DNA from 3 places in the Enterobacter sp. SCRI0065 genome. Region 1 is predicted to be linked to each of the others. Evidence: predicted binding sites of a transcription regulator. Region 1 holds the regulator's gene; each other region holds the start of a gene.
What was found. Region 1 encodes PurR, which represses purine synthesis genes. Its sites were predicted from a motif close to CANGCAAACGTTTGCNTG; they were not measured.

Region 1 (4,216 bases):
GCACCAAACTCATTTCGCGCCAGCCAAGGAATGGCGATCATGATGACGATAAGCAAGGTCAGAAAACCTTTCAGCGTACCGCTAACAGAACGGTCTGCCAGCTTGCCACCCAAATAGTTGCCAATTGAAAAACCGACGCCAATCAGCACCAGCATTCCCGTGACAAAGGCCGGCGTCGCATGCGTAATGTCATGCAGAACAGGCGAGATGTAGGTGTACAGAGTGAACATGGCGCCCGCACCCAGTACCGTGGTCAGCAACGCGGACAACACCTGAGGACGAAGCAAAACCGACAGCTCTTTACGCACGTCAGGACGCTCACCGGCTCCTCCTTTAGGCAGAGAGAAGAACAGTGCCACCATCGCCACCACGCCCAGCAGGGCTGTCGCCATGAAAGACATTCGCCAGCCAATGGTCTCACCCATCCATGTTGCTGCCGGCACGCCACCAATATTCGCGATCGTCAGGCCCATAAACATGGTTGCGACCGCACTGGCCTGCTTATGTTTAGGCACCACGCTTGCGGCCACGACCGAACCCAGACCAAAGAATGCACCATGGTTCAGGCTGGTCAAAATGCGCGACAGCATCAGCGTGGTGTAGTCCGGTGAGAGCGCAGAGAGCACATTTCCCAGCGTGAAAATAGCCATCAAGAAGATCAGCGCGTTGCGACGCCCACGATGCGAAAGCAGCAGCGTCATCAATGGCGCACCAATCATTACGCCAATGGCATAAGCGCTGATAAGCATACCCGCGGCAGGAATAGAAACATCCACACCTTTGGCAATTACCGGCAGCAGTCCCATAGGGGAAAATTCAGTGGTGCCGATGCCAAAAGCGCCAATCGCCAGGGACAACAGAGGAAAGTTGATTTTCATTCATTAACTCCGGATGCCGTGTCTTTACGCGACACAGAACAAATATGCCGAAAGCATGACATCAATCACAAAAAATAAGAAGTTAACAAAATAGCAAAAGATTATTGCAGAGGGAGTAACAATGGCGGGGAGAAAGCGAGGGAGAACGCTCTCCCCCGTTTGAATCAGTGCAGTATTGCCGTAAAGCTTGCCGCAACAATCAAAGCCAGCACGATGAAAGTGGTGGTTAGCGAAAACTTAAGATCGGTATTCATCAATTTTTCTCCTTTTAATCCCCACATGAAAAGTGAGCTTGCTCATTTTTACACAGTTTATCCCAAAAATCTTCCTGGATTTAGACTGATAAGTGTTTTTACGCTTCCCCTTTTCATCAAGATAAGACAAAATTCCACGCTAAATTTATAAGCGTACCGGCCACTGACCCCCTCCTGACGTCCTGTGTCGTTTTCCCGGCGTATCGCAATTCACTTTGCGAGATAAGGGTGAGAGAAGGCAAACGTTTACCTCTCAATTTTTCAGGAGCTTAGGATATGGTCTGGAGTGACAGCTAATGGCAACGATTAAAGATGTAGCGAAACGCGCAAACGTTTCCACTACAACCGTATCACATGTAATTAACAAAACTCGTTTTGTAGCAGAAGAGACGCGCAACGCCGTTTGGGCAGCGATTAAAGAGCTGCACTACTCTCCTAGCGCCGTGGCGCGCAGCCTTAAGGTCAACCACACCAAATCAATTGGTTTGCTGGCGACCAGTAGCGAAGCGGCCTATTTTGCCGAGATAATCGAAGCAGTAGAGAAAAACTGCTTCCAGAAGGGCTATACCTTGATTCTGGGTAATGCCTGGAATAGTCAGGAAAAACAACGGGCTTACTTGTCCATGATGGCGCAAAAACGCGTAGACGGTTTGCTGGTTATGTGTTCCGAATATCCTGAATCCGTACTCTCGATGCTCGAAGAGTACCGTCATATCCCGATGGTCGTCATGGACTGGGGTGATACGCGCGCTGATTTCACCGATTCCGTCAACGACAACGCTTTTGAAGGCGGATATATGGCGGGTCGCTACCTGATTGAACGCGGCCATCGCGAAATCGGCGTTATTCCGGGTCCGCTTGAGCGCAACACCGGTGCCGGTCGTCTGGCGGGCTTCATGAAGGCGATGGAAGAAGCATTGATCGCCGTTCCAGAAAACTGGATCGTTCAGGGCGATTTTGAACCAGAATCGGGTTATCGCGCCATGCAGCAAATCGTCTCCCAACCGCATCGCCCTACTGCCGTATTCTGCGGCGGCGATATCATGGCGATGGGTGCGCTTTGCGCCGCTGACGAGCTGGGACTGCGTGTGCCGCAGGATATTTCAGTGATCGGGTATGATAACGTGCGCAACGCTCGTTTCTTTACCCCGGCGTTGACCACCATTCATCAGCCAAAAGATTCGCTGGGTGAAACGGCGTTCAATATGTTGATGGACAGAATCGTCAGCAAACGCGAAGAGTCGCAGTCCATCGAAGTGCATCCGCGCCTGATTGAACGCCGCTCGGTCGCCGATGGTCCATTCCGCGACTACCGCCGCTAATCTTTTCTGCGGGGCCGGTTATTCCGGCTCCCGCAGCCATTCCTTGTTTAGCGTTTCACTATCCCCCAGATAATCCAGCAGCCAGGCGAGCGCAGGCGACATGTCGTTTTGCTGCCAGGTCAGGCAACACGCCGCATCCGGGAAGGGGTTCTCCAGCGTCAACGCCACCCATTGTCCGTTGTCTATTCGCGGTTGGGCAAAATGTACAGGCACCATACCCACGCACAATCCCGCTGAGAGGCAGGTTGCCGATGACTCCCAGTCAGGCGCAACGACGCGTCGCTGATTGTCCAGCAGCCAGGTGATACGCTTTGGCAGTGAGCGGGAGGTATCCTCAAGCACCAGCGAAGGCCAGTTGCGCAACGTATCGTCGCTCAATGGCCCAGCCATCGTGGCCAAAGGATGGTGGCTCGCCACTACGCAGGTCCAGCTCAACGTGCCCATATCGCGAAACGTATAACGTCCCCCGACGGGGATGGCCTGGGTCGCCCCGATGGCCATTTCGACTCGCCCATCCGATAGCGCATCCCACACCCCGTTAAAAACTTCCTGGGAAACACGCAGCTCCACGTCTGAGAAATGCCGATAGAAATCGACAATCATCTGTCGGGTACGTTCAGGCTTAACAATATTATCCACAGCAATAGAAAGATGCCCGCGCCAGCCGTTGGCAATCTGCTGGCACTGCTCACGGGTGATCATCATTTTTTTGATAACAGATCGGCCTTCCTTTAAAAACCATGCCCCGGCAGGCGTCAGAACGACATCGCGATGACGTCGTTCAAACAGTGTCACCGCCAGCCATTCCTCAAGCTGGCGCACGGTATAACTGATCGCTGACGGGACGCGATGCAACTCCTGCGCCGCACTGCTAAAGCTGCCGTTACGCGCGACGGCATCGACCACTTCAAGGGAATATTCAGACCACATTTTCTGCCTACAAATATTTTGAATGCACCAGACAAATATTAGCGTTTCACAAGGGGGATTGCACTCCCTACACTCTGCGCCAAAGAACACCTGCCCTGATTAGGAAAAAAATAATGCAACCTGGAAAAGGATTTATGGTCTGGCTCGCTGGCTTAAGCGTGCTGGGCTTTTTAGCGACCGATATGTACCTCCCCGCCTTCGCAGCGATGCAGGCAGATTTACAGACGCCTGCCGCTGCCATTAGTGCCAGCCTGAGCTTGTTCCTGGCAGGCTTTGCGTTTGCCCAACTTCTGTGGGGGCCGCTCTCCGATCGCTATGGCCGAAAGCCAATTTTGCTGCTGGGTCTGACCATTTTTGCCCTGAGCAGTTTAGGCATGTTGTGGGTCCGTGACGCAACCTGGCTGCTGGTGCTGCGCTTCATTCAGGCCTTTGGCGTATGCGCAGCCGCAGTGACCTGGCAGGCGCTGGTAACCGATTACTATCCGGCTTCGCGCGTGAACCGAATCTTTGCCACCATCATGCCGCTGGTTGGCCTTTCACCCGCCCTTGCGCCGCTGCTGGGCAGCTGGATCCTGGTCCACTTTGACTGGCAGGCGATCTTCGCCACGCTGTTTATTATTACCCTGATCTTGATGATTCCGGCGTTCTCGCTAAAACCGGCTCAGCCGAAAGTCGCCGACCCCGAGGAATCGCGCGTCACCTTTATGTCGCTGCTGCGCTCACGCGACTATCGCGGTAATGTGCTGATTTATGCCGCCTGCTCAGCGAGCTTCTTTGCCTGGCTCACCGGTTCACCGTTTATCTTGCACGATATGGGCTACAGCCCTGCGGT
Region 2 (4,216 bases), on a different contig from region 1:
CCGGTATGAATGCCCATTGCATCGAAGTTTTCAATCGAGCAGACGATGATGCAGTTGTCGTTTTTATCACGCACCACCTCCATCTCGTACTCTTTCCAGCCAATCAGCGACTCATCAATCAGCAGCTCTTTGGTTGGGGAAAGATCCAGACCGCGCTCGCAAATCTCTTCAAACTCTTCACGGTTATACGCGATACCGCCACCGGTGCCGCCCATGGTGAAGCTAGGTCGGATGATGCACGGATAACCCACGTCAGCGGCAACCGCCAGCGCTTCTTCCATGGTGTGTGCAATGCCTGAACGCGCGGTGTCGAGGCCGATTTTCTTCATTGCCACGTCGAAACGGCGGCGGTCTTCAGCTTTATCAATCGCATCGGCGGTCGCACCAATCATGGTCACGCCAAATTCGGCCAGCACGCCATGACGTTCCAGCTCCAGCGCGCAGTTCAGCGCGGTCTGGCCGCCCATCGTCGGCAGCACGGCATCCGGGCGCTCTTTTTCGATGATTTTGCGTACCACTTCCCAGTGAATCGGCTCGATGTAGGTCGCATCGGCCATTTCAGGGTCGGTCATGATGGTTGCCGGGTTGGAGTTCACCAGGATAACGCGGTAACCCTCTTCACGCAGGGCTTTACACGCCTGTGCACCGGAGTAGTCGAATTCGCAGGCCTGGCCGATCACGATCGGGCCAGCGCCAAGGATCAGGATGCTTTTTATGTCTGTACGTTTTGGCATGTTCTTCTTAGCTCCTGATTATTTAGCGGTCTGACGGTATTGCTCGATAAGTTCGATAAAGTGATCGAACAGCGGCGCGGCATCGTGTGGGCCTGGGCTCGCTTCAGGGTGTCCCTGGAAGCTGAACGCCGGTTTGTCGGTGCGATGAATCCCTTGCAGGGTATGGTCGAACAACGACTTATGCGTGACGCGCAGGTTGGCAGGCATCGACGCCTCATCCACCGCAAAACCGTGGTTCTGTGCGGTAATCATCACCGTGCTGTTGTCGATATCTTTTACCGGGTGGTTGCCGCCGTGGTGGCCGAACTTCATCTTCACGGTTTTCGCACCGCTCGCCAGTGCCAGCAGCTGATGGCCGAGGCAGATGCCAAAGACCGGGATATCAGTTTCAAGGAACGTTTTGATCGCCGCGATGGCGTAATCACAAGGCGCCGGGTCACCAGGACCATTTGACAGGAAGATCCCATCCGGATTCATCTTCAGGACGTCGTCTGCCGGAGTTTGCGCCGGGACAACCGTCAGACGGCAGCCGCGATCCACCAGCATACGCAAAATGTTGCGCTTAGCGCCGTAGTCGTAAGCCACCACGTGGAACGGAAGCTCTTCTTCTTTCTTCGCTTCTGGCAGTTCGCCTGCCAGCGTCCAGCTACCTTGCGTCCAGCTGTAAGCTTCTGCGGTACTCACTTCTTTCGCCAAATCCATGCCGTTGAGGCCCGGGAACGCTTTGGCTTTTTCCTGCGCCAGCGCCGCATCCAGGTTATCCCCTGCGATGATGCAGCCGTTCTGAGCGCCTTTTTCGCGCAGAATTCGCGTCAGCTTACGGGTATCGATATCGGCAATCGCCACGATGTTATGGCGCTTCAGGTAGGAAGAGAGGTCTTCGGTATTGCGGTAGTTGCTGGCAATCAGCGGCAGGTCGCGAATAATCAGACCTTGTGCATGTACCTGAGAGGACTCTTCATCGGCGGGGTTGGTGCCGACATTACCGATATGGGGATAAGTAAGGGTGACGATTTGGCGGGAATAGGAAGGATCAGTGAGGATTTCTTGATAACCGGTCATTGAAGTATTGAAAACGACTTCCCCAACCGCCGAACCTGTTGCCCCTATGGCCCGACCGATAAACTGGGTTCCGTCTTCCAGAACCAATAGCGCTGACTTAATCAAAACACCCTCCAGAGAATATTCACTCACTTTATCTGCATATTAATTCACAACGGCGTCATGAATCAATGCAAATTTGCTGCCAGTGGATTTTCGGCAAACGGCGGCATTCTCGGGATTTAGAGAGGGAAAGTCAACTCAAAATGGGTATTTTACGTATTCTTTTACGCGACTGGGGAAGTTAAGCGTGTTTAAGCGACATAAAGATCAACAAAATCACACAGGAAAACGTTTGTTTACGCAGTTAAATAGTTTTCTAGAGTATGGGACGTAAAAAACCAGACCAAATGGTCAAAATTCACATCAACGCAACACAAAAAACAATGAATAATAGCATAAATAGCGCTTACAGAGATAAATAGACTTGAAATACAAAAAATAAAAGGGCAGTAAATTACTGCCCTCTGTAATCAAGTAGTTATGATTACGACAACCACATCACGAAGGGTAACAACATTTATAAATTGTTTAAATCAAGGACATCTTTCATATCAAAAAGACCATTATCTTTACTTTTTAGCCACAGTGCGGAGCGTACTGCACCGTTTGCAAACGTCATTCGGCTGGATGCTTTATGCGTGATTTCCACTCTTTCGCCTATATCGGCGAAGATAGCGGTATGTTCGCCGACAATATCGCCCGCGCGAACCGTAGCAAAACCAATTGTGCCCGGCACGCGTTCGCCAGTGTGGCCTTCGCGCGCATAGACCGCACAGTCTTTTAAATCTTTATCCAGTGCATAAGCAATCGCTTCGCCCATCGCCAGGGCAGTACCGGAGGGTGCATCAACTTTGTAACGGTGATGCGCTTCGATAATCTCAATATCGGTATAGTCGCCCATCACTTTCGCCGCTTTCTCCAGCAGCTTGAGCATGACATTGACACCCACGCTGAAATTCGCGGCAAAGACGATGGCAATGTCTTTGCTGGCGTCTTTAATCGCCTGCTTGCCCACATCATCAAAACCGGTAGTACCGATCACCATGCCTTTACCGTGCTGATGACAAAAAGCCAGATGATTGAGCGTTCCTTCCGGGCGGGTAAAATCGATGAACACGTCAAAATCATCTTTCACCGCGTCCAGACTGCTTTGCACCATGACGCCCGTCTTTCCTGCGCCTGCCAGTTCACCTGCATCGGTGCCTAAAAGCGTAGAGCCTTCACGCTCCAGCGCTGCACCCAGCGCCACGCCGTCCATTTGCATCGCGGCCTGAATTAACTGTCGGCCCATACGACCCCCCGCGCCTGCTATCGCGACACGGACCTGTGCATCATGCATAGTTATTCTCTTACGTTAAAAGTATGTAAATCGTTTTCAGATTAACCAGCCTTTGCGAAGGCTGCCAACTGAAAACGCCGATAATTAGAATTTAATGTTAAACAGGGAGTGATATCAGTTACAGACATGATCGTCAGCGAAAACCGCAGGATTCTCGCACCACCAGCGCAGGCGGCAGGATTATCCGTTTGGCAGGCTCATCATTGCCCTGTATCCGGCTAAAAAGCAGCTCCCCCGCTTTGCGGCCAATCTCTTTTGCCGCCACCGACACCGTAGTCAATGCTGGCTGTACCAGCGCCGCTTCGGTGATGTCATCGAACCCTACCAGCGCAAAATCACGCCCCGGCTCACGGCCCAGCTTGCGTAAAGTCTGCATCACGCCCAGCGCCACAATATCCTGATAGCAAATGGCCGCCTCAATCTGCGGATTATCGCGTATCAATGCTTCCGCCACGCGCGCGCCGTCACTCTGGCTGGCCTGCGAGGTAACGATCCAGGCCGGATTTGGCGTCACGCCGTATTCCAGCAGCTTGCTGGTGAACCCGCCAATACGCTGCGCCCGCGAGCCTGAATTCTGGCTACCGCCGATAAACGCAATGTGCCGATGACCCATTCTGAGCAGATGCTCGGTCGCCATCTGAGTACCTAAGAAGTTGTCCGTCCCGACAAAATCAAAATCCGGATCGTTTAGCGGGCGCACGACCATAATCGCCGGAATGTTGCGCCGCTTCAGGCCATCGAAAAATGCCTGCGGTGTTTCGCGGGCAGCACACAGCACCATACCACCGACGTTGTTGCGCATGAGCGAATCGACAAATTTTTGCTGCCGTTCCGCTGATTCTTCGCTGTTCGCCAGAAAGAGCAGCAGGTCGTGGCGCTCCATTTCATGACTCAGCCCCGCCGTCATTTCGCCGTAAAAGGGGTTAGTAATATCATGTAACAGCAGCCCGACCTGATTACTGCTGCGATTACGTAAGTTGGCCGCCGTCTGGTTATAAACATAGCCTGACTCATCCAGCGCCTTGAGCACCCTTTCGCG
Region 3 (4,216 bases), on a different contig from region 1:
GGCTTTTCATGCACTCATGTTGTGCGGGGTGCTAAGCGCCTTGCCAGCGGGTAAACAGATCTTCGGGCAGGTCGATATCAAACTGATCAAGCACGCGGTTAACGGTCTGATTAATCACGTCATCCAGCGTTTGTGGGCGATGATAAAAAGCCGGAACCGGAGGCATGATCACCGCACCCAGTTCAGAAGCCTGCGTCATCAAGCGCAAATGTCCCAGATGCAGAGGGGTTTCGCGCACGCAGAGCACGAGCGGACGTCGCTCTTTAAGCACGACATCAGCAGCCCGGGTCACCAGCGTATCGGTATAGCTGTTCACGATGCCGGACAGCGTTTTAATCGAACAGGGCAGGATAACCATTCCGGCAGTTTTATAAGAGCCGGAAGAGATGCTGGCAGCGATATCACGGGCATCATGAACCACGTTTGCCAGTGACTGGACATCGCGCAAGGAAAAATCGGTTTCGAGCGTGAGGGTCTGACGCGCAGCCTGACTCATGACCAGATGGGTTTCGACCTCAGCCACGTCGCGCAATACTTGTAGCAACCGTACGCCGTAAATAGCGCCACTGGCACCTGAGATCCCTACGATGAGTCGTTTCATGATTTCGCCCTTTCTTGTATCAGGGCAGACTTTGCAGGATTTTGCGGGGAGTTGCAAGTGAGGGCTCGCACCCTCACTTGCTAAGGCTTTAGCCTTCGTTGTGCATCTCTAAACTTTCAAGATCGTTCTGCATCTGTACGGCTTTGACGTCGTCGTTACGCAGCGAATCAAGATAGTCGAGGTATTGCTGATCAACATCTTTCGTCACGTAGATACCGTTGAACACCGAACATTCGAACTGCTGAATATCCGGGTTCTCTGCGCGTACCGCGTCAATCAGATCGCTGAGATCCTGGAAAATCAATCCGTCGGCACCGATGATCTGGCGAATCTCATCCACTTCGCGGCCATGTGCAATCAGCTCGTTCGCAGTAGGCATATCAATACCATAAACGTTCGGGAAGCGAATTTCTGGTGCCGCAGACGCCAGATAGACCTTCTTCGCGCCCGCTTCACGTGCCATCTCGATGATCTGCTCGGAAGTGGTACCCCGCACGATGGAATCATCCACCAGCAGTACGTTCTTATCGCGGAACTCAGCACGGTTAGCGTTTAGCTTACGGCGCACCGATTTACGGCGCAGCTGCTGGCCCGGCATGATAAAGGTACGGCCAACGTAGCGGTTCTTAACGAAACCCTGACGATACGGTTTATCCAGAATACGTGCGATTTCCAGCGCGATATCGCAGGAGGTTTCCGGAATCGGAATGACTACGTCGATATCAAGATCGTCCCACTCGCGGGCAATTTTTTCACCGAGTTTGGTTCCCATATTAACGCGAGCGCTGTACACGGAAATTTTATCGATGAAGGAATCCGGGCGGGCAAAGTACACGTACTCGAACAGGCACGGATTGCTCACCGGGTTTTCCGCACACTGACGAGTAAACAGCTGGCCTTTTTCGGTGATATACACCGCTTCACCCGGCGCAACATCACGCAGGAACTCAAAGCCCAGCGTATCAAGCGCCACGCTCTCAGAGGCCACCATGTATTCGGTACGGCCATCGCCTAAATCGCGTTTGCCCAGTACCAGCGGACGGATACCGTTCGGGTCGCGGAAGGCAACCATACCGTGACCGATGATCATCGCGACGCAGGCGTACGCACCGCGGATTAAGCGATTCGTCGCGGCTACGGCGGCAAAAACGTTATCGGCTTCCAGTGGATAATGACGGAAGTTATCCAGCTCACTCGCAAAGATGTTGAGCAGAATTTCAGAATCAGAAGTGGTGTTAATGTGACGACGCTTCTCTTCGAACAGCTTTTTACGCAGTTCGTGGGCGTTGGTCAGGTTACCGTTGTGGGCAAGAGTGATGCCATACGGAGAGTTCACGTAGAATGGCTGAGCCTCAGAGGCGCTGGAACTGCCAGCGGTCGGGTAACGAACGTGGCCGATACCCATATTGCCCTGAAGACGCTGCATATGACGGGCTTCAAACACATCGTTGACCAGGCCATTCGCTTTGCGTAAACGGAAGCAGTTGTTTGCATCAATCGTGATGATACCCGCAGCATCCTGCCCACGGTGCTGGAGCACCGATAACGCGTCATAAATAGACTGGTTTACCGGCATGAAACCGGCGATACCGACAATCCCGCACATACGTCTTTTCCTCGTTAAGCTACATCTCAGGGTTTAGACCCTGGGCAAGAAACTCGACGAGCTTTGCAGATAGTCAAAGAACCATCTGATGATGAAACTGAACTGTGGAATCAGCTGCGATTTCTGCCAGTCTTCACTTTTTGAAAACCCGGTAAAGGTATCGAGGAAGAACAGTATCGCGGCCACAATCAGCGCGCCTCGCAACGCACCAAAACAGACCCCGAGTACCCTGTCCGTTCCTGACAGACCGGTTTTCTCGACCAGCTGACCTATCACAAAATTGACGATAGCGCCGACGATCAGTGTCGCGATAAACAGCACCGCGATGGCGATTCCATTTCGGACCAGCTCATCTTCAAAGCCCGTGAACCAGACGGACAGGTAAGTGTAGTAATGACTGGCAACAAAGAAAGCACAACCCCATGTCACCAGCGATAACGCTTCACGAACAAAGCCACGGATCAGGCTTACCAGACAGGAAAAACCAATCACCGCAATGATGGCGTAATCAATCCAGACCATATATGTCCCACGATTAAACGCCCTGTCATCCAGTTCGGGGCGAATTCTAACAGAAAAAGAAAACGTTTGCGTAGGGATTTCCTTCCCGCGCGTAAATAAAAAAGGCGCTGAAAAAATGTTCAACGCCGTAGGTTTTATCCCCTCCCCTTGAAGGGATCGGGGCGGGTGAGAGTCAATCAGTTCGCACTGTAATTCATCACCACACCGCTCAAACCGGAGATCTGTTTCAGCTCACCAAGTGAACCTTTCAGCTTATCTTTTGAGGCATCCGGTCCGACGAGAATACGCGTGATTTTACCCTGCACAGGCGTCGTTGGCGACGTGTAAACGCGATAACCCGCACCGCGTAATTTACCGACGACCTCATTCACCTTATCCGCGTTTTTCAGCGCACCCAGCTGTACAACATACGCCTTGCCGGTCGGCGCAGGTTTCTCTTCTTGCACCGGTTTTTCTGGCGCAGCTTCGGTAGCGGCGGCCAGTTGCTCGTTGGTTTTATCGCGTTGCGGTTTTGGCTGCGGTTTTTCAACCGGCTTAGCTTTTTCTACAGGCTTAGGCTGAACCACCGGTTCCGGTACGGGATCGATATCGTTGTTAGCGGTAAAACGAGAAGGATCGAGCGACGGAGCCGCCGCATTACCTGCGCGAACTTCTTCCGCAGCGCCTTCTGGCGGTTGTGCAGGCAGCGCCTGTGTTGCCACAGGTAACATGTCGGGCTCATCGCGATCGCCGGGCTTTGGCACCAGCGGGATTGCCGCGAACTCATCCTGATAATGTTTTTTTTGCCCGTCGAGCAGTCCTGGAAGGATAATCACCCCCAGCGCAACCAGCACAATGGTACCTGTTAAACGATTCTGAAACTTACTCGCCACTGGTTCTCCCCGCGTCCATCACTTCCATGACATGTGCTACGGTATGGAACGATCCACATACCAGCACGGTATCTTCAGGTTTAGCATCGGCCACTGCCGCATGCCATGCCTGCGCCACGTTTTCATAGGCTTTGCCTTCGCCGAGATGTTCCATCAGCTGTTCAGCAGTCGCGCCACGCGGCCCTTCCAGAGGAGCACAATACCAGTAATCGACCACACTCTCCATGCAGGCCAGCGTGCCGCCAATATCTTTATCATGAAGCATACCGATAACCGCCAGAACGCGCCCGGTTTTTGGTAGTGATTTGAGGCGACCCGCTAGATAAGCTGCGGCGTGAGGATTATGCGCTACATCCAGAATCACGCGCGGTGATTCACTGACGGTCTGAAAACGCCCTGGCAGAATCGCATGCTGAATGCCATCACGTATTGCCCGTTCGCTCACCGTCAAACCGCTGGCCCGCAACGCCGCCAGCGCGGTCGCGGCGTTTGGCTGCGGTACCTGTGGCAACGGCAGATTGGCTAATTCGCCCTGCGCGTCGCTAAAACGCCAGCCGTTCTCCTGAACCTCGTACTGCCAGTCAACGCCGCGGCGCATGAGTTTTGCACCCTTCT

Region 2: a site for PurR is predicted at 2,120-2,137, ahead of carA (glutamine-hydrolyzing carbamoyl-phosphate synthase small subunit). Genes of this name have one in related genera too.
Region 3: a site for PurR is predicted at 2,785-2,802, ahead of cvpA (colicin V production protein). Genes of this name have one in related genera too.

The regions. Positions count from the first base shown of each region.
Region 1 is NZ_JCBAJB010000001.1:1,094,910-1,099,125, reverse strand. Features, by position in the region: gene AC6EMZ_RS05370 (MFS transporter) at 1-878, opposite strand, end outside; gene cydH (cytochrome bd-I oxidase subunit CydH) at 1,043-1,132, opposite strand; gene purR (HTH-type transcriptional repressor PurR) at 1,429-2,454, shown strand; gene punR (DNA-binding transcriptional activator PunR) at 2,473-3,384, opposite strand; gene punC (purine nucleoside transporter PunC) at 3,498-4,216, shown strand, end outside.
Region 2 is NZ_JCBAJB010000004.1:263,643-267,858, reverse strand. Features, by position in the region: gene carB (carbamoyl-phosphate synthase large subunit) at 1-734, opposite strand, end outside; gene carA (glutamine-hydrolyzing carbamoyl-phosphate synthase small subunit) at 753-1,901, opposite strand; gene dapB (4-hydroxy-tetrahydrodipicolinate reductase) at 2,356-3,177, opposite strand; gene AC6EMZ_RS13780 (LacI family DNA-binding transcriptional regulator) at 3,311-4,216, opposite strand, start outside.
Region 3 is NZ_JCBAJB010000002.1:251,596-255,811, reverse strand. Features, by position in the region: gene AC6EMZ_RS07095 (UbiX family flavin prenyltransferase) at 32-601, opposite strand; gene purF (amidophosphoribosyltransferase) at 690-2,207, opposite strand; gene cvpA (colicin V production protein) at 2,241-2,729, opposite strand; gene dedD (cell division protein DedD) at 2,906-3,601, opposite strand; gene folC (bifunctional tetrahydrofolate synthase/dihydrofolate synthase) at 3,591-4,216, opposite strand, start outside.